2 regions of the Pseudomonas sp. GW456-E7 genome follow, and region 2 is predicted to be linked to the other one. Evidence: riboswitches for the same ligand, from Rfam matches in the RefSeq annotation. Region 2 holds a riboswitch; the other holds the start of a gene.
What was found. Region 2 has a riboswitch for cobalamin ahead of cobW (cobalamin biosynthesis protein CobW). Riboswitches for the same ligand answer to the same signal wherever they lie in the genome.

Region 1: another riboswitch for cobalamin. It lies ahead of cobO (cob(I)yrinic acid a,c-diamide adenosyltransferase); the one in region 2 lies ahead of cobW (cobalamin biosynthesis protein CobW).

Annotation. Positions count from the first base shown of each region.
Region 1 covers NZ_JBWKZB010000049.1:17,980-27,320, reverse strand. Annotated here, with positions in the region: gene AC07YV_RS24705 (C40 family peptidase) at 1-562, shown strand, start outside; gene AC07YV_RS24700 (C40 family peptidase) at 728-1,264, shown strand; gene AC07YV_RS24695 (O-methyltransferase) at 1,283-1,945, shown strand; gene AC07YV_RS24690 (PQQ-dependent sugar dehydrogenase) at 2,093-3,406, opposite strand; gene AC07YV_RS24685 (hypothetical protein) at 3,472-4,056, opposite strand; cobalamin riboswitch at 4,210-4,442, shown strand; gene cobO (cob(I)yrinic acid a,c-diamide adenosyltransferase) at 4,525-5,136, shown strand; gene AC07YV_RS24675 (cobyrinic acid a,c-diamide synthase CobB) at 5,133-6,533, shown strand; gene bluB (5,6-dimethylbenzimidazole synthase) at 6,530-7,180, shown strand; gene cbiB (adenosylcobinamide-phosphate synthase CbiB) at 7,177-8,085, shown strand; gene cobD (threonine-phosphate decarboxylase CobD) at 8,078-9,070, shown strand; gene AC07YV_RS24655 (cobyric acid synthase) at 9,067-9,341, shown strand, end outside.
Region 2 covers NZ_JBWKZB010000053.1:7,847-17,187, reverse strand. Annotated here, with positions in the region: gene AC07YV_RS25475 (VWA domain-containing protein) at 80-625, opposite strand; gene AC07YV_RS25470 (magnesium chelatase ATPase subunit I) at 745-1,752, opposite strand; gene cobN (cobaltochelatase subunit CobN) at 1,902-5,750, opposite strand; gene cobW (cobalamin biosynthesis protein CobW) at 5,754-6,824, opposite strand; cobalamin riboswitch at 6,927-7,139, opposite strand; cobalamin riboswitch at 7,352-7,577, shown strand; gene AC07YV_RS25455 (CbtB domain-containing protein) at 7,700-7,891, shown strand; gene AC07YV_RS25450 (CbtA family protein) at 7,903-8,610, shown strand; gene AC07YV_RS25445 (cobalamin biosynthesis protein) at 8,607-9,020, shown strand; gene cobM (precorrin-4 C(11)-methyltransferase) at 9,105-9,341, shown strand, end outside.

The DNA of each region.
Region 1 (9,341 bases), on a different contig from region 2:
TCCAGTGGCCCAGCAAGCGCCGCAACAGCAGGTTCAAAACTCGGCCACTGCCCAGTCTTCCGCCCTCTTTCAGGAAGAGCTGGCCACCGAAAAAGAACTCGCAGACTTCGCTGGCGGCAAGTCCTACCAGCTTCCGGTCCTGGCCGACAGCATCCTCGAACGCGGCATGTCCCTGATCGGTACCCGTTACCGTTTCGGCGGCACTTCTGAAGCCGGCTTCGATTGCAGTGGTTTCATCGGTTACCTGTTCCGCGAAGAAGCGGGCATGAACCTGCCACGCTCCACCCGCGAAATGATCAACGTGGACGCTCCGCTGGTCTCGCGCAGCAAGCTTGAGCCGGGCGATCTGCTGTTCTTCGCAACCAACGGTCGTCGTGGTCGCGTCAGTCACGCCGGGATCTACCTGGGTGACAACCAGTTCATCCACTCCAGCAGCCGCCGCAGCGGTGGCGTGCGCATCGATAGCCTGGGCGACAGCTACTGGAGCAAGACCTTCATCGAGGCCAAGCGCGCCCTGGCGATGGCACCTAACGCGTCGCCAATCGTCACTGCACGTAAATAAGCGGACATTTTGTAAGGCGAACTTAAAGTCTTACTTGAAGTTTGTCGCGTAGCCGCTAGAATCTTGATCTACAAATGATGGCAAACCGCCTGCGTCCAACGCAGGCGGTTTTCTTTTCTGCGCTCCCCGCAGAAAAAGCCGCAGCCAGATCAGGATGTTCTGCTTATGACGACGTCGGCCCGCCTCGCAATCATGTTCTTCGCAGCGCTGCTCAGTGCCTGCGCCAGCCGCACACCGCCTCCTGCGCCGGTGGTTCGCGCGCCCATCGTATTTGGTTCCCCACAAGCTTTTTCGCCCGAAGCGGAAGACGTGCTGTTTCGCGCGCTCGGCCTGGTGGGTACGCCTTATCGCTGGGGTGGCAACACGCCGGATTCCGGATTTGATTGCAGCGGCCTGATCGCGTATGTGTACCGCGATGTCGCCGGTATTGCCTTGCCGCGCACCACGCGCGAGATGATCTCCATGCAAGCGGCGAGTGTTGGCAAGGAAGGCCTGCAGACGGGTGACCTGCTTTTCTTCGCCACCAATGGCGGTTCCCAGGTCAGTCATGCCGGGATCTACGTGGGAGAAGGGCGTTTCGTCCATGCGCCGGCCACCGGCGGCACCGTTAAGCTCGACAGTTTGTCCAAGGCCTATTGGCAGAAGGCTTACCTGAGCGCCAAGCGTGTTCTGCAGCCTGAACATCTGGCGCGCAACCCGTAACGTCCGGAGCTGCTGCTCATGACTGCTCGCACGCTGAATCTCGACGACGCCCTGTATCAATACCTGCTTGATGTTTCCCTGCGCGAAACGCCACTGCTCAAGCGCTTGCGCGATGAGACCCAGGCGCTGCCGATGGCGCGCTGGCAGGTAGCGCCGGAGCAGGGACAGTTTCTTGCCTTGCTGGTGAAGCTGACGGGGGCCAGGCGCTTGCTTGAAGTCGGCACCTTTACCGGTTATAGCGCGCTGTGCATGGCGGCGGCATTGCCGGCTGACGGTTCGCTGATTTGCTGTGATATCCCCGGCGACTACAACGCCATCGCACGGCGCTACTGGCAGGAAGCGGGACTCGCCGGGCGGATCGACCTGCGCCTGGCGCCCGCACTGGAAACCCTCGCCGAGCTTGAGCGGCAAGGTCAGGGCGAGCAGTTCGACCTGGTGTTCATCGATGCCGACAAGGCCAACTACCCGCGTTATCTGGAGCATGCCCTGCGTTTGCTGCGGGTCGGCGGGCTGGTGCTGTTCGACAACACCCTGTGGAGCGGGCGCGTGCTTGAGAGCAACCCCGAGAGCGCGGACACCCGGGCGATCCAGGCGCTCAACCTGGCGTTGAAGGATGACGTGCGGGTGGATCTGTCGTTGTTGCCGTTGGGTGACGGGCTCACACTCTGCCGCAAGCGCTAGAACCCTGAACCCTGAACCCTGTGGGAGCGAGCTTGCTCGCGAAGGCGGCATGTCAGTCAACCAGGATGTTGAGTGTGCTGGCCTCATCGTCGGATCGCCGCCCGGAGCAAGCTCGCTCCCACAGGTTTTTATGTTTCAGTGATAACGTTACCTAGCAGCCGACACCCGCCACACCTTGTTCCCCACATCATCAGCCACCAGCAGATCGCCCTGCCGGTCGATCACCACGCCCACCGGGCGGCCCATGGCTTCTTCCTTTTCGTTGAGAAAACCGCTGAGCACTTCAATCGGTGTCCCCGCAGGTTTGCCTGCGCTGAACGGCACGAAAATCACTTTGTAGCCACTGTGGGGGTTACGGTTCCAGGAGCCGTGCTGCCCGATGAAGGCTCCTTGGGTGAAGGGCGGCGGCAGCTTGCTGTTTTCAGCGAAGGTCAGGCCCAGTGATGCCGTGTGTGGGCCGACGGCATAGTCCGGAGCGATGGCCTTGGCCACCAGGTCGGGGTTTTGCGGTTCGACGCGAATATCGACATGCTGGCCGTAGTAACTGTACGGCCAGCCATAGAACGCGCCGTCCTTGACCGAGGTGATGTAGTCCGGGACCAGGTCGCTGCCGATTTCATCCCGCTCGTTGACCGCGGTCCACAGCGCGCCACTGCGCGGCTCCCAGGCCATGCCGTTGGGGTTGCGCAGGCCGGAGGCGAAGATCCGCTGCTGGCCGGTGGCGCGGTCCACTTCCCAGATCGCTGCGCGACCTTCTTCCTTGTCCATGCCGTTTTCCGCGACGTTGCTGTTGGAGCCCACGGTGACGTAGAGCTTACGGCCGTCCTTGCTGGCGATGACGTTTTTGGTCCAGTGGTGGTTCAGTGGGCCGCCCGGCAAGTCGACCACTTTGACCGGCGGTGACTTGATCTGCGTATCGCCACTTTCATAGTGAAAGCGCAGCAGGCGATCAGTGTCGGCCACATACAAGTCCTTGCCGACCAGGGTCATGCCGAAGGGCGAGTTGAGGTTTTGCAGAAACACCGTGCGGGTTTCCGCGACGCCGTCGTGGTCCTTGTCGCGCAGCAAGGTGATGCGGTTCGCGCTGGGCACGCGAGCTCCGGCGCGCCCCATGACTTGCTTCATGACCCAGCCGCGAATGCCTTTGCCGTCTTCGGGTTTGGGTGGTGCGTTGGTTTCCGCCACCAGCACGTCGCCGTTGGGCAGCACATAAAGCCAGCGGGGGTGATCCAGGTCTTCGGCAAAAGGGGCTACTTGAGTGCCCGCGGCGGCGACGGGTTTCGCGCCCTGTGGCCAGCCGATGGCCGGGGCGATGTTCACAGTTGGGAGCAGGGTCTTGTTGGGGGGCGGCAGTTGGGGTGAAGGGCCGGTGCCGTCGGAGACTTGCAGGCCGGCGGTCTCACTGCAACCGGCGAGCCCTCCGCAGATCGCGATAACGAGAACGAGCGGGGGCGTGCGCATACGGGTTTCCCTATGAGTGCCTTGTTCTAATCATAGAGACGCGTTGTCGTCCAATGGTTCAACCCCTAGCCACGTGCTTCCTTGAACAGCACCGCAATGCCGGGGTGATAGTTGCCGGCTTCATTGCGCAACTTGCGGTAGGCATACGGGAAATACCAGGCGACCGCGCAGGTGTGTTCCTTTTGCAGGTCGTCGACCATGTCCTGGAGTTCCTCCGGTGTCGCGCCTTGCTGGGCTTTTTGCGGGGCGACGAACAGGCAGCCGAGTTTCAGGTCGCTGGCGTGGCTCAGGCGCTTCGCATCGCTGGCGATGTCGAGCAGGGCCTGGCTCAGATTGAGGCTGTTGACCCGTGGCCAGCGCTGGCTGGTCTGGATGTAGGCGCGGGTTTCGGGCGAGGCGAGGAACAGGTCGGCGCGGCTGTTGCGTTCGCCTTCTTCGGTCTGCTTGCGGGTGGGCGTCTGTTGCAGTGTGACCATCTCGGCCATCCAGGCGGCGGCAGACAGCAGTCCGAGATTGGCTTTTTCGTCGTGCCAGTAGGGGGTGTCGCCATCACCGCGGACGGCGTTATAGCGGTCGATGCATTCGAACCAGCGCTCGAGCACAGGGCGCAGGAATTCCAGCTTTGGATTGCTGATGATCATGCCTTGCATGGGCTCACCCTTGTTATTGTGTTGTGAGGTTGTGGCTCTTTGATATCACTGCTGAGAGCGAGGCACAAGATTGACGTCAGTTTTTTGAGTGACGACAGTTATTCGGCCGATGGCCTCCCGGCTTTAATTGACGCTCCACCCCCAACCCTCTAACCTTCGCGGCTTGTTTCAGGTGCTCTGTGACTTGGGTCGACAGAGTGAAACAGGGAAGCCGGTGAGCGAGTTCTTCTGTTGGTCGAAGACCCGCAATTCCGGCGCTGCCCCCGCAACGGTAAATGAGTGAAAACTGTGTCTGATGCCACTGTGTCGATTCGATGCGGGAAGGCGCGCAGTCTGGCTACGCGCCACTCATGAGCCCGGAGACCGGCCTGATTCATCCAGCGGCATCACGGTGGGCGATGCCAGGCTTGTTGCCTTCTATTGCTGTGCCTGCCCGCCGTTATTCCTGTCTCAACGGAGAGCTCCCCCATGACTGATACCCCCGATCGTGACGAACGCCACCTGGCGCGCATGCAGCGCAAAAAAGCCGTGATCGACGAGCGCATCGCCAATTCCCCGAACGAGTGTGGTCTGTTGCTGGTGCTGACCGGTAACGGCAAGGGCAAGAGCAGTTCGGCCTTCGGCATGCTCGCCCGCGCCATGGGGCACGGCATGCAATGCGGCGTGGTGCAGTTCATCAAGGGCCGCAACAGTACCGGCGAAGAGTTGTTCTTCCGGCGCTTTCCCGAGCAGGTGCGTTTTCATGTGATGGGCGAAGGGTTTACCTGGGAAACCCAGGACCGTCAGCGCGACATCGCTGCCGCCGAAGCAGCGTGGGCGGTGTCCCGGGAACTGCTGCGCGATCCGTCCATCGGCCTGGTGGTGCTGGATGAGCTGAACATCGCCCTCAAGCACGGCTACCTCGATCTCGATCAGGTGCTCAGCGACTTGCAGGCCCGGCCGCCGATGCAACACGTGGTGGTCACCGGGCGTGCCGCCAAGCCGGAAATGATCGAGATGGCCGACACGGTCACCGAAATGGGCATGATCAAGCACGCCTTTCAGGCCGGGATCAAAGCGCAGAAAGGCGTCGAGCTGTGAACCAGCCTCGCCATTGCCCGGCGGTTCTGATTGCCGCGCCGGCCTCCGGCCAGGGCAAGACCACCGTCACCGCGGCGCTGGCCCGGTTGCATCGCAATCAGGGGCGCAAGGTCCGTGTGTTCAAGTGCGGCCCCGACTTTCTCGATCCGATGATCCTCGAACGTGCCAGCGGTGCACCGGTGTATCAACTGGACATGTGGATGGTCGGCGAGCAGGAGAGTCGCCGGTTGCTGTGGGAAGCCGCCGCTGAAGCCGACCTGATCCTGATCGAAGGCGTCATGGGGCTGTTCGACGGTACGCCGTCGAGCGCCGATCTGGCGCGGCATTTCGGTGTGCCGGTACTGGGTGTGATCGACGGCACCGCCATGGCCCAGACCTTCGGCGCACTGGCCCTGGGGCTGGCGCGTTATCAGCCGGACTTGCCGTTCGCCGGCGTGCTGGCCAACCGCGTCGGCACGCTGCGCCACGCGCAATTGCTCGAGGGCAGCCTGACTGAAGGATTGCGCTGGTACGGCGCGCTGTCCCGGGAAACCGGGATTGAACTGCCGAGCCGACACCTGGGGCTGGTTCAAGCCAGTGAGCTGAACGATCTCGACCTGCGCCTCGATGCGGCAGCCGATGCCCTGGCCAACAGTTGCGAGGTCGCGCTGCCACCGGCCGTCGAGTTCGCCGCCCCCGATGTCATCGTCGCCGAACCGCTACTGGCCGGTGTGCGCATTGCCGTGGCCCGTGACGAAGCCTTTGCGTTCACCTACGGTGCGAGCCTGGATTTGCTGCGGGCGATGGGCGCCGAGCTGTCATTCTTCTCGCCGATCCGCGACCGCCAATTGCCGGAGGCGGACAGCCTGTATCTGCCGGGCGGTTACCCGGAGCTGCACCATGTCGCGCTGGCGCAAAACACCGCGATGCTCGAGGCGATCCGCGCCCACCACCAGGCGGGCAAACCCTTGCTTGCCGAGTGTGGCGGCATGCTGTATCTGCTCGATTCCCTGACCGATGTCGAGGGCACTCGCGCGGAACTGGCGGGCTTGCTGGCCGGTGATGCGGTCATGCAAAAGCGTCTGGCGGCGCTGGCGCTGCAAGCGGTGGAACTGCCGGAAGGTCCGCTGCGCGGGCACACCTATCACCATTCGCTGACCAGCACTGAACTGGCGCCGATTGCCCGGGGCGTGAGCCCTAACGGCGGGCGCGGCGCGGAAGCGGTTTATCGTGAGGGGCGGATGACTGCCTCTTATGTGCACTTTTATTTTCCGTCCAATCCCACGGCGATTGCCGCGCTGTTTGCGCCGGACCTTGAGGCCGCCTTCGCGAGCAAGCCCGCTCCCACAGGGGATTGCATGTCTTCAGGCAGCTCACTTTTAAATGTGGGAGCGGGCTTGCTCGCGAAGAGGCCATGACAGACAACGCATTCACCGAAGCCGAACGCGCAGCGGTCTACCGCGCCATCGGCGAGCGCCGCGACATGCGCCACTTCAGTGGTGGCAGCGTCGAGCCCGAGTTGCTCCAGCGCCTGCTTGAAGCTGCGCATCAGGCACCCAGCGTCGGCCTGATGCAGCCCTGGCGCTTCATCCGCATCAGTGATCGCGCCTTGCGCGGGCAAATCCAGGCCCTGGTGGAAGAAGAGCGCATCCGCACCGCCGAAGCCCTCGGCGAGCGTAGCGACGAATTCATGAAGCTCAAGGTGGAAGGCATCAACGATTGCGCCGAGGTCCTGGTCGCCGCACTGATGGACGACCGCGAGCAGCATATCTTCGGTCGCCGCACCTTGCCGGAAATGGACATGGCCTCGCTGTCCTGTGCCATCCAGAACCTGTGGCTCGCGTCCCGCGCCGAAGGGCTGGGCATGGGCTGGGTGTCGCTGTTCGAACCCCAGGCACTGGCGGACCTGCTGAAGCTGCCGCCGGGAGCCAAACCGCTGGCGGTGCTGTGCCTGGGACCGGTAAAGACGTTCTACCCGGCGCCGATGCTGGTGCTCGAAGGCTGGGCGCAGGCGCGTCCGCTGCATGAATTGCTTTATGAGAACTATTGGGGAGTGAGTCAATGAGTGTGGCGTTGTTGAGTGTCGCCGCGGTTGCGCTGGATGCGCTGCTGGGTGAACCCAAACGCTGGCATCCGCTGGTGGCGTTCGGCCGTTTTGCCGATCGCATCGAGCAACGTTTCAACGGCGGCGGTCGCGGCTGGCGCAGCCATGGCGTCACCGCGTGGGTGATCGCCGTGCTGCCGCTGGTGCTGTTGGTCACGGCATTCTCCTGGGCGCCTTACGTCGGCTGGATCGTCGAGATTCTCGCGCTCTATTGCGCCCTCGGCATGCGCAGCCTCGGTGAACACGTCACGCCGGTGGCCAAGGCCTTGCGTGGCGATGATCTGGATGAAGCACGCAAGCGTGTGAGTTATCTGGTCAGCCGTAAAACCAGTGACCTGGATAAAACCGAAGTCGCCCGTGCCGCCACCGAGTCGGTGCTGGAGAACGGCAGCGACGCGGTGTTCGCCGCGTTGTTCTGGTTTGCCGTGGCCGGTGCGCCGGGCGTGGTGCTCTATCGCCTGAGCAATACGCTGGATGCGATGTGGGGCTATCGCAATGAGCGCTTCGAACGATTCGGCTGGGCGGCGGCGAAGATCGACGACGTGCTCAATTACATTCCAGCGCGTCTGGTGGCACTGACGTATGCGCTGCTGGGCAAAACCCGGCTGGCGTTGAAATGCTGGCGCACCCAGGGCCCGACCTGGGACAGCCCGAACGCCGGCCCGGTGATGGCGGCTGGGGCGGGGGCCCTTGGCGTCGAATTGGGCGGCGCGGCGATTTATCACGGCGAACTGCACCAGCGTCCGCAACTGGGCGAAGGTGTGCCGGCGGACGCCGACTCCATTGACCGGGGCTGGCAACTGGTCCAGCGCGGGGTATGGTTATGGCTGCTGATTCTCTGCCTGGGGGCTGAATTTTATGCTTGAGCACGGTGGCCGATTGCGCAGGGCAGCGCTCGAATATGGCATAGATGAAGCCGACTGGCTGGACCTGTCGACGGGCCTTGCGCCCTGGCCGTTCCCGGTGCCGGATATTCCGCTGCGGGCCTGGGCCCGTTTGCCGGAGGCGGACGATGGTCTGGAACAGGCCGCCTGTGATTACTACGGCACCTTGCAGGCATTGCCGGTGGCCGGTTCGCAAATGGCGATCCAGCTGCTGCCGCGATTACGGCGGGCGGGCAAGGTGGGTGTGTTGTCGCCCTGCTACGCCGAGCACGCCGAAGCGTGGCGTCGCAACGGCTATATCGTGCGGGAAGTGCTGGAGCAGGAAGTCGACTTCTTTCTCGACAGTTTCGACGTGCTGGTGGTGGTCAATCCGAATAACCCCACGGGCCTGAGCCTCACCCCCAGTCGGCTGCTCGACTGGCACACGCGACTGGCCCAGCGCGGTGGCTGGCTGGTGGTGGACGAAGCGTTCATGGATAACACGCCGCAACTGAGCCTGGCGCCGTTTGCCCATCAGGTCGGGCTGATCGTCTTGCGCTCCTTCGGCAAGTTCTTCGGCCTGGCCGGTGTGCGCCTGGGGTTTGTGCTGGCCGAGCGCAAGTTGCTCAAGTTGCTGGCAGAACAAGTGGGGCCCTGGGCCGTGAGCGGGGCAACCCGGGTAGTGGGGCAGGCCTGCCTGCGCGATACCGAGGGGCAAACGCGGCAACGGCTGCGCACCGAAGAGGCCAGCGAGCGCCTGGCGTCGTTGCTGCAGCAACACGGCTTCGAGCCCCAGGGCGGCTGTGCGCTGTTCCAGTGGCTGATCACCGAGCGCGCCGAAACACTGAATGAGTTCATGGCCCGGCGCGGCATTCTCCTGCGGTTGTTCACGCACAACAGCAGCCTGCGATTCGGCCTGCCCGGTGACGAAGCTGCCTGGGTGCGACTGGCGCAGGCATTCGAAGATTTCGCCAAGGAAAACCAATGACCACGCTGATGGTGCAGGGCACCACGTCGGATGCCGGTAAAAGCACGCTGGTGACTGCGTTGTGCCGTTGGGCCACGCGTCAGGGCGTCAGGGTAGTGCCGTTCAAGCCACAGAACATGGCACTCAACAGTGCGGTGACCGCCGACGGCGGCGAGATTGGCCGTGCCCAGGCGGTTCAGGCCCAGGCCGCGCACCTCGAACCGCACACCGACATGAATCCGGTATTGCTCAAGCCCAACAGTGACACCGGTGCCCAGGTGATCATCCATGG
Region 2 (9,341 bases):
ATTACAAAGCTTGTGTTCAACACCGATCAATTGTGGGAGCGAGCCTGCTCGCGAAGAGGCCGGAACTGCCAAACAGAACTCAACCAGGCAGCAACTCGTCAATATGCCGATACTCAGCCTGCAACTGCGCCGCCAGCACCCTGCTGCGCCCGAGCCGGATCGGTCCGCGCTCGATGTCGATCAACAGCCCCGGACACGCAAGCACAGGCAGCAACGACCAGTCCTTCAACCGGCCATCGGTCACCAGCAGCAACCGCTGCTGCTCCGCCGGAAAACGCTTTTGCCTTGCTGCGAGCCATCGCCCCGCTTCGCCCAATGCCGCCAGCAGCGGCGTGCCACCACCCGCGCCAAGGCCATCAAGCCAAAGGCGCAGCCCCGTCGAGGCCTTCAATCCCTGCACCTGCCACTTGGGAGCAGCACCGCTGGCCGTGAGCAACGCCAGTCGTGCGCGCTGGCGATAGGCATCGTCGAACAACTGCGCCAGCAAGCCCTTGGCATCGCTCAATGCCTGATGACGGCGGGTCGATGCGGAGGCATCGACTATTACCAGCCACAGTTCATGGGGCGAACGCGTGCGCAGTTGGAACATCAGGTCGTCGCGCTGACGCGGCCGGCCATTGAGCAAGGTGCCGGGCCAATTGACCGAGCCACTGCGGGCGGCGTGACGCTTGCCCTGTTTGCCATGGTCCAGTCGCCCGGCTCGGGGTCTGGCATTCGCCCCCGCGTCGCAGCGAGGGCGAATGCCTAGGGCTTTTTTGGCCAGCTCGGCACTTCACGTCGTGCGCCGGTCGCCAGCGCCTGGGCAGGCAATTCGCCCCACTGGCCCTGCCCTTCACCCGGATTGTCGTTCTGCGGCGCGGTTTGTTGCGCAGTTTGAGATTGCGCAGGTGCCGGCGGCGAATGCTCGCGACGACGATGGCGCAAGGCGAACTCGGCAACGGCGTCGATATCTTCCTCGGCGATAGCGTTCGCCCCGCGCCAGGCGGCGTGAGCCCGGGCGGCACGCAGCCAGACCAGGTCAGCGCGCAAACCATCGACGCCAGCGGCAAAGCAACGCTCGGTAATCCGGGCCAGCGCCTGGTCGTCGAGGGGAATACTCGCCAGGGCGTTGCGTGCGTGTTGGCAACGTTCACGCAGGGACGCCTGCGCCGCTTCCCATTCGGCGCAGAAACCCTGCGGATCGCTGTCGAAATCCAGGCGACGGCGGATGATCTGGCCTCGTTCGGCCGGTGCTGTGTGGCCACCAAGGGCGACATTCAGGCCGAAACGGTCGAGCAACTGCGGACGCAGTTCACCCTCTTCAGGATTCATGGTGCCAATCAGCACGAACTTCGCCGAGTGCCGATGGGAAATGCCGTCGCGCTCGACCAGATTGGTGCCGCTGGCGGCCACATCGAGCAGCAGGTCAACGAGGTGATCAGGCAACAGATTGACCTCGTCGACGTAGAGCACGCCACCGTCAGCCCTGGCCAGTACGCCGGGTGAGAACTGCGCGCGACCTTCGCCCAGCGCCGCGTCGAGATCGAGGGTGCCGACCAGGCGCTCTTCGGTGGCGCCCAGCGGCAATGTGACGAACTGACCGCTGGCCAGCAGGTCCGCCAGACCACGGGCCAGGGTCGACTTGGCCATCCCGCGCGGGCCTTCGATCAGGACGCCGCCGATTTTCGGGTCGATGGCGGTCAGGTACAGGGCCAGCTTCAAATCGTCGGCGCCGACCACGGCGGAGAGCGGGAAATGCGGGGTGTCGGTCATTGTTCTATCTCGGTCATGGTCGGTGATGTCATAGACACCTGTATCCCTGTGGGAGCGAGCTTGCTCGCGATGGCGTTTGTCCAGTCGAAGAAGATGTTGCCTGACAGACCGCTATCGCGAGCAAGCTCGCTCCCACAGGTTCAAGCGTGTCAGCTGTCTTCTTCTATATCCAGCAACAGATTCTCCAATGCCTCACGGTAGGCGCCCGGCTCCTTCCACATTCCGCGTTGTTGCGCCTCGAGCATGCGTTCAGTCATGTCGCGCAAGGCATGGGGATTGTGTTCACGGACAAAATCCCGGGTGTCAGGGTCGAGCAAATAGGCGTCGGCCAGCAACGCGTACTGGTGATCGTCGATCAACTGCGTGGTGGCATCGAAGGCGAACAGATTATCGACGGTCGCGGCCATTTCGAACGCGCCTTTGTAGCCGTGGCGTTTTACCCCATCGAGCCACTTCGGATTGGCCGCCCGGGAACGGATCACCCGGTTCAGTTCTTCCTTCAAGGTGCGAATCTTCGGCAGGTCCGGCTGACTGTGATCGCCATGATAACTGGCCGCCGCCTCGCCTTTCAGGCTTTCCACCGCCGCGAGCATACCGCCCTGGAACTGGTAGTAATCGTTGGAGTCGAGCAAATCGTGCTCGCGGTTATCCTGGTTTTGCAGTACGGCCTGCACCTGGCTCAGGCGCTGGCTGAACTGTTCACGGGCGGCGGTGCCTTCGTCGGAACCGCCGTAAGCGTAGCCGCCCCAGTTGAGGTAAACCTCGGCCAGGTCCTCGCGGGTTTGCCACAGGCGACCATCGATGGCGCCCTGCACGCCTGCACCGTAGGCCCCGGGCTTGGCCCCGAAAATCCGCCAGCCGGCCTGACGTCGCGCAGCGTCTTCATCCAGCCCGGCCTGCAGCAAGGTTGCACGTTCGGCACGCACCTTGGCCGCCAACGGATTGAGGTCGTCCGCCTCATCCAGGTCGGCCACCGCTTGCACCGCCGCGTCAAACAGCCGGATCAGATTGGCAAAGGCATCGCGGAAGAAACCGGACACGCGCAAGGTCACGTCGACCCGAGGACGGTCGAGCAAACTCAACGGCAGAATCTCGAAATCGTCGACCCGCTGGCTGCCGGTGGCCCAGACCGGGCGCACGCCCATCAACGCCATCGCCTGGGCGATGTCATCGCCGCCGGTGCGCATGGTCGCGGTGCCCCACACCGAGAGGCCGAGCTGGCGCAGATGATCGCCGTGGTCCTGCAGGTGCCGCTCCAGAATCAGGTTGGCCGACTGGAAACCGATGCGCCACGCCGTGGTGGTCGGCAAATTGCGCACGTCCACCGAGTAAAAGTTGCGCCCGGTGGGCAGCACGTCCAGGCGACCGCGACTCGGCGCACCGCTGGGGCCGGCCGGGACGAAGCGACCGCTGAGGGCGTCGAGCAGACCGCGCATTTCCGCTGGGCCGCAGGCGTCCAGGCGCGGGGCGACTACTTCGCGCAAACCATCGATGATGGCCTGCACTTCATTCCAGCCTGCCCCTTGTGGGAGCGGGCTTGCTCGCGAAAGCGGTGGGTCAATCGACATCAATGTTGAGTGTTCAACCGATTCGCGAGCAAGCCCGCTCCCACAGGGGTTATTCAACGCGTCCGAAATCAATTGCGCGGCAAACAGTTCCAGGCGCTCGCGGGTATCGCCCGCCGTGCGCCAGGTATCTTCGCTGATGTCCACAAGAGCCTCGGGACGCGACCCGATCCATGGCTCGGCCAGCGCACAATCCAGCGGATCAAACCCCAACGCAAACGCCTTGGCCAGCGCCCGCAGCAGACTCGATTGCGCGCCTCGGCCATCGCCCCGTGGAATGCGCAACAACGCCAGCAAGGTGTCGATACGCAAGCGCCCGGTGGGCGATTCGCCGAACACATGCAGGCCGTCGCGGATCTGCGACTCTTTCAAGTCGCACAGGTAAGTGTCGAGTCGCGGCAACCAGATCGCTGCGTCGGCATCGCTGTCGAGTGGCTCGTCCAGTTGCAGTTCACGGTCGATGTGCGAGTCGCGTACCAGTTGCAGGATGTCGCGCTGCAACTCCCGAGCGCGGCGCGGATCGAGCAACTGCGCTTCGTAATATTCGTCCGCCAAGAGTTCGAGGTTGCGCAGCGGGCCGTAGGTTTCGGCGCGGGTCAGCGGTGGCATCAGGTGATCGATGATCACCGCCTGGGTGCGCCGCTTGGCCTGGGCGCCCTCGCCCGGGTCATTGACGATGAACGGATAGATGTTCGGCAGCGGCCCGAGCAGCGCATCCGGCCAGCAGTTTTCCGACAGCCCCACACCCTTGCCCGGCAGCCATTCGAGGTTGCCGTGCTTGCCGACGTGGATCACGCCGTGGGCGCCATAGGTGTGGCGCAGCCAGAAGTAAAACGCCAGGTAGCCGTGGGGCGGGACCAGGTCCGGGTCGTGATACACCGCGCTCGGATCGACCTGATAACCCCGCGCCGGTTGAATGCCGACGAAGGTCAGGCCAAAGCGCAGGCCGGCGATCATCATCCGTCCGCTGCGGCACATCGGGTCGTTTTCCGGCGCGCCCCAACGTTCGAGCACCGCCGCACGATTGGCTTCGGGCAGGGCATTGAACATCGCCAAATAGTCGTCCATCCCCAGGCTTTGCTGGCACGGACGCAGGTCGAGGGTATCGAGATCGTTGCTGACGCCCCCCAGCAACTGCTGGATCAGCGCGGTGCCGCTGTCCGGCAATTCGGCCGGCAGCGGATAACCTTCGGCATGCAGTGCCCGCAGGATATTCAGCGCGGCAGCCGGGGTGTCGAGACCGACGCCATTGCCGATGCGCCCGTCGCGGGTCGGGTAATTGGCCAGAATCAAGGCGATGCGTTTTTCGGCATTGGGCACCCGCGCCAGTTCGACCCAGCGCCGCGCCAGTTCGGCAACGAAGTCCATGCGCTCCGGTTGCGGCCGATAGCAGACCACATCCGACTGACTGCGCTCACTGCGCCACGCCAGGTCCTTGAAGCTGATCGGGCGGCTGATGATGCGCCCGTCCAGCTCCGGCAAGGCAATGTGCATCGCCAGATCGCGCGGGCCAAGCCCCTGTTCACTGGCGCGCCAACCCGGTTCGTTGTCCTGGGCACAAATCGCCTGGATCACCGCAATATTGCGCCGGAACGGCCGCAGGTGCGGCGCCTCGGGACTGGACTGGGCGAAGCCGGTGGTGTTCAGGATCACCGAGACACCGGCTTCATCCAGCCAGTCCTCGACCGCGCCCAGGCAGCCTGGCTCTTTCAAACTGGCCAGCGCAATCGGCAACGGATTCAACCCCGCTGCCTGCAAGCGTTGGCAAAAAACATCGATGAAAGCGGTGTTCGCCGCCTGCAAATGCGAGCGGTAAAACAGCACCGCCGCCACCGGTTGACCGGCGTGCCATTCGGCCTGCCAGTCGCTCAGTGCGGCAGAGTGTTTGTGCGGATGGTAGATCGCCGTGCGCGGCAGGGTTTGTGGTTCGCCCCAGGTGTAATCGCGCGCCAGCCAGCGGTTGGCCAGGCAGCGGAAGAAATCCAGGGCATTGCCCATGCCGCCCTGACGCAGAAATTGCCAGAGCCGGTCGCGGTCCTCGGCGCCGACGGTACTCAAGTCGCTGAGCTCTGGGTCGGGGCGGTCATCGCCCGGCACCAGGATCACCTGCACGCTGCGCTGGGACAGCTCGACCAGGCGCTCGATACCGTAACGCCAATAGGCGATGCCGCCGTGCAGCGAAATCAGGATCACCTTGGCGTGACGCAACACCTCATCGACGTACAAATCGACCGAGGCATGGTTCTGCACCTGCATCGGGTTGGCCAGGCGCACACTCGGGTAATCCTCGGGCAACTGCTGCGCCGCCTCGGCGAGCAGCGCCAGGCTGGAGTCGCCGCTGCACAGGACCACCAGCTCGGCGGGGGTTTGTCCAAGGTCGGCGATGTTGTCATCCGACACGAAACCGCCGGGCTGGGTCCTGAGCAGGTGCATGGGTTACACGCTGAGCGCAGCGCGCAGTTGCGCTTCTAGTACGGCGGCGTCCAGTTCCTGGCCGATCAGCACCAGACGGGTGATGCGCGCCTCTTCGGCACCCCACTGGCGGTCGAAGTGCTTGTCGAAACGCGTGCCCACGCCCTGGATCAGCAGGCGCATCGGTTTGTTCGGGACGGCGGCGAAACCTTTGACCCGCAGGATACCGTGCTGGACCACCAACTGGGTCAGCGCGTCCATCAGCAGGCTTTCGTCGGCTTGCGGCAGTTCGATGGAGATCGAATCGAAGGCGTCGTGATCGTGGTCGTCATGATCATCGTCGCCATCGTGATGATGGTCGTGGTGGCTGTGGCGACTGTCGATGTGTTCTTCGGAGCCGGCACCCAGGCCGATCAACACGTCCAGTGGCAGGCGACCGCTGCTGGCTTCGATGATTTTCACCGCTGGCGGCAACTCTTCGGCGACTTCCAGGCGCACGCGGGCCAGGTCGGCCGGGTTGATCAGGTCGGATTTGTTGAGAATCACCAGGTCGGCGCTGGCCAGTTGGTCGGCAAACAGCTCGTGCAATGGCGATTCGTGGTCCAGGTTCGGGTCGAGTTTGCGCTGGGCATCGACCTGGTCCGGGAAGGCGGCAAAGGTGCCGGCGGCCACGGCAGGGCTGTCGACCACGGTGATCACCGCGTCAACGGTGCAGGCACTGCGGATTTCCGGCCACTGGAATGCCTGGACCAGAGGCTTTGGCAGGGCCAGGCCCGACGTTTCGATGAGGATGTGGTCGAGATCGCCGCGACGAGCCACCAGTTCGCGCATCACCGGGAAAAATTCTTCCTGGACGGTGCAGCACAGGCAGCCGTTGGCCAGTTCATAGACACGGCCGTTGGCTTCTTCTTCGGTGCAACCGATGGAGCACTGCTTGAGGATTTCGCCGTCGATGCCCAGCTCGCCAAATTCGTTGACGATCACTGCGATGCGGCGCCCTTGGGCGTTGTCGAGCATGTGCCGCAGCAGCGTGGTTTTACCCGAGCCGAGAAAGCCTGTAACGATGGTGACGGGAAGTTTGGCCAGTGTTTTCATCGGATGCCCTATGGCTAGGTGGCGGGCATACGGGACGACGACCGGCAACGCAGATGCGCGTGCCTGAAGAGTTCGCCACCGGATCACCCCGCCCGGTTGAATTTGAGAATCTGTGTCGAGGCAGGTCTCCTGGCTGACGGTGTGCCGGCCTTGGGCCTGGCATTCGCTGCGCCTTCCCGCCGGCCTCATGGATTGAGCCTGCAGTGGCGTGGCAACGAACATCACCGTTCACAGTTGCGGGGGCAGCCGCGGCATCGACCGCGTTCCCTTCTTAGCTTCGACAAACGCCGAAGAACCTCGAAAGCGCAAGGCTACGCATGGTATTGGGGCGGGTCAATCTTTGCCCGGCTCCCCCAACCTTATTGACTGCACCATTCCCCTGTAGGAGCTGCCGCAGGCTGCGATCTTTTGATCTTGATTGTAAAAAGCAAGATCAAAAGATCGCAGCCTGCGGCAGCTCCTACAGAGATCGTTTCGATTCAGTTGAGAACCCTTGCCAATTGACGCCCAACCCTCGCCCATGCTCTCCTACGCATCTTGTTACGGGTGCCCTTCACAGGGTGAAACGGGAAACCGGTGAATCATGTGCTTTACTCTAAAGCCATGTCAGTCCGGTGCTGCCCCCGCAACGGTAAGCGAGCGAAGCATCAGATCCACTGTGCCACTGCGGCATGGGAAGGTGGTGTTTTCAGGTTCAGGCCCAAGCCTTTGCCCCTCGTGAGCCCGGAGACCGGCCCGCAACATAAAGTGACCATAACGATCACTGAAACAACAAACCCGCGGTGGGCGGGCGCTGTTTGAAACGCTGCGCGCCTGGTCGTGCAGTTTTTTGCATGCGCTCTTGATTCCCCGCTGACAGACCAGAGGGAAACGCCATGTCGATCATCAGCAGCACCGGCCACACTACAGCCAGCACCACTTCTACCCTGACTCAACGTCTGACCGCCGCCGTCTGCGCGTCGATCCTGGGCGCGTGCCTGGTGTATTTCGCCGGTTTCTCGCACATCGAAGCGGTGCACAATGCCGCCCACGATACCCGTCACAGCTCCGCGTTCCCGTGCCATTGAGACCTGCTGACATGATCAAGCGTATTGCGCAAACCGCAGGTTTCACCGGGCTGCTGGCCGCCCTGTTGCTGACCCTGCTGCAAAGTTTCTGGGTCGCGCCCCTGATTCTTCAGGCCGAAACCTACGAAAAAGCCGAACCGGCTGCCGTTGAAATGCATGAACACGCCGATGGCGCGATGGCTGCCCACACCCACGACGCCGAAGCCTGGGAGCCGGAAGACGGCTGGCAGCGCGTGCTGTCGACCACTGGCGGCAACCTGGTGGTGGCCGTCGGTTTCGCCCTGATGCTGGCCGGCCTGTACACCTTGCGTGCGCCGACCAAAACCTCCCAGGGCCTGCTCTGGGGCCTGGCCGGCTATGCGACCTTCGTGCTCGCGCCGACCCTCGGCCTGCCACCTGAACTGCCAGGCACGGCCGCCGCCGATCTGGCACAACGGCAACTGTGGTGGATCGGTACCGCCGCCTCCACCGCCGTCGGTATCGCGCTGATCGTGTTCAGCCGTCACTGGCTGATGAAAGTCCTCGGCGTGGCGATCCTTGCCGTTCCCCATGTGATTGGCGCACCGCAGCCGCAAGTGCATTCGATGCTCGCTCCGGAGGCACTGGAAACCCAATTCAAAATCGCTTCGCAACTGACCAACGTGGCGTTCTGGCTGGCCCTGGGCCTGATCAGCGCCTGGTTGTTCCGTCGCAAAAGCGATGGCCAATACCACGCATGACGGACGTCAGCACAGCGCCGACCCTGGTGGTCGGCCTGGGCTGCCAAAAGGGCTGCCCCGTCAGTACCTTGCTGGCGCTGCTCGACCAGGCACTGGAGGCGCACCAGATTGCCCGCCATGAAATCAAGGCCCTGGCCAGCATCGATTCGAAGCGCGACGAACCTGCACTGATTGAACTGGCGCAGCAGCTTGGCCTGGAATTGATGTATTTCAGCAGTGAACAACTGGCCCCCTATGAGCCGCAACTCAGCCATCAATCGCAAATAGCGTTTGAACGCACCGGTTGCTACGGCGTGGCGGAAAGCGCCGCACTGGCCCTGGCCGAACAACTGGCCCAGGCCCCGGCAAAACTGCTGATTCCCCGACAAAAATATGCCCAGGCAACCCTGGCATTGGCTGGCGCGGCATAAAATCCCCGATAATCCCCGCCTCGATCATGAACATTCTTCATCTGAAGCCCTGTTCAGCCCCTTTTATCCCCTCAGGAACCGACGATGACCGTCTACTTCATTGGCGCAGGTCCCGGCGACCCCGAACTGATTACCGTCAAGGGCCAGCGGCTGATTCGCAGTTGCCCGGTGATCATTTATGCCGGCTCTCTAGTGCCCGCTGCCGTACTGGAAGGTCATTGTGCGGAGCAGGTAGTCAACAGCGCCGAACTGCACCTGGAACAGATCATCGACCTGTTCAAGGCCGCCCACGCCAAAGGCCAGGACGTGGCCCGGGTACAC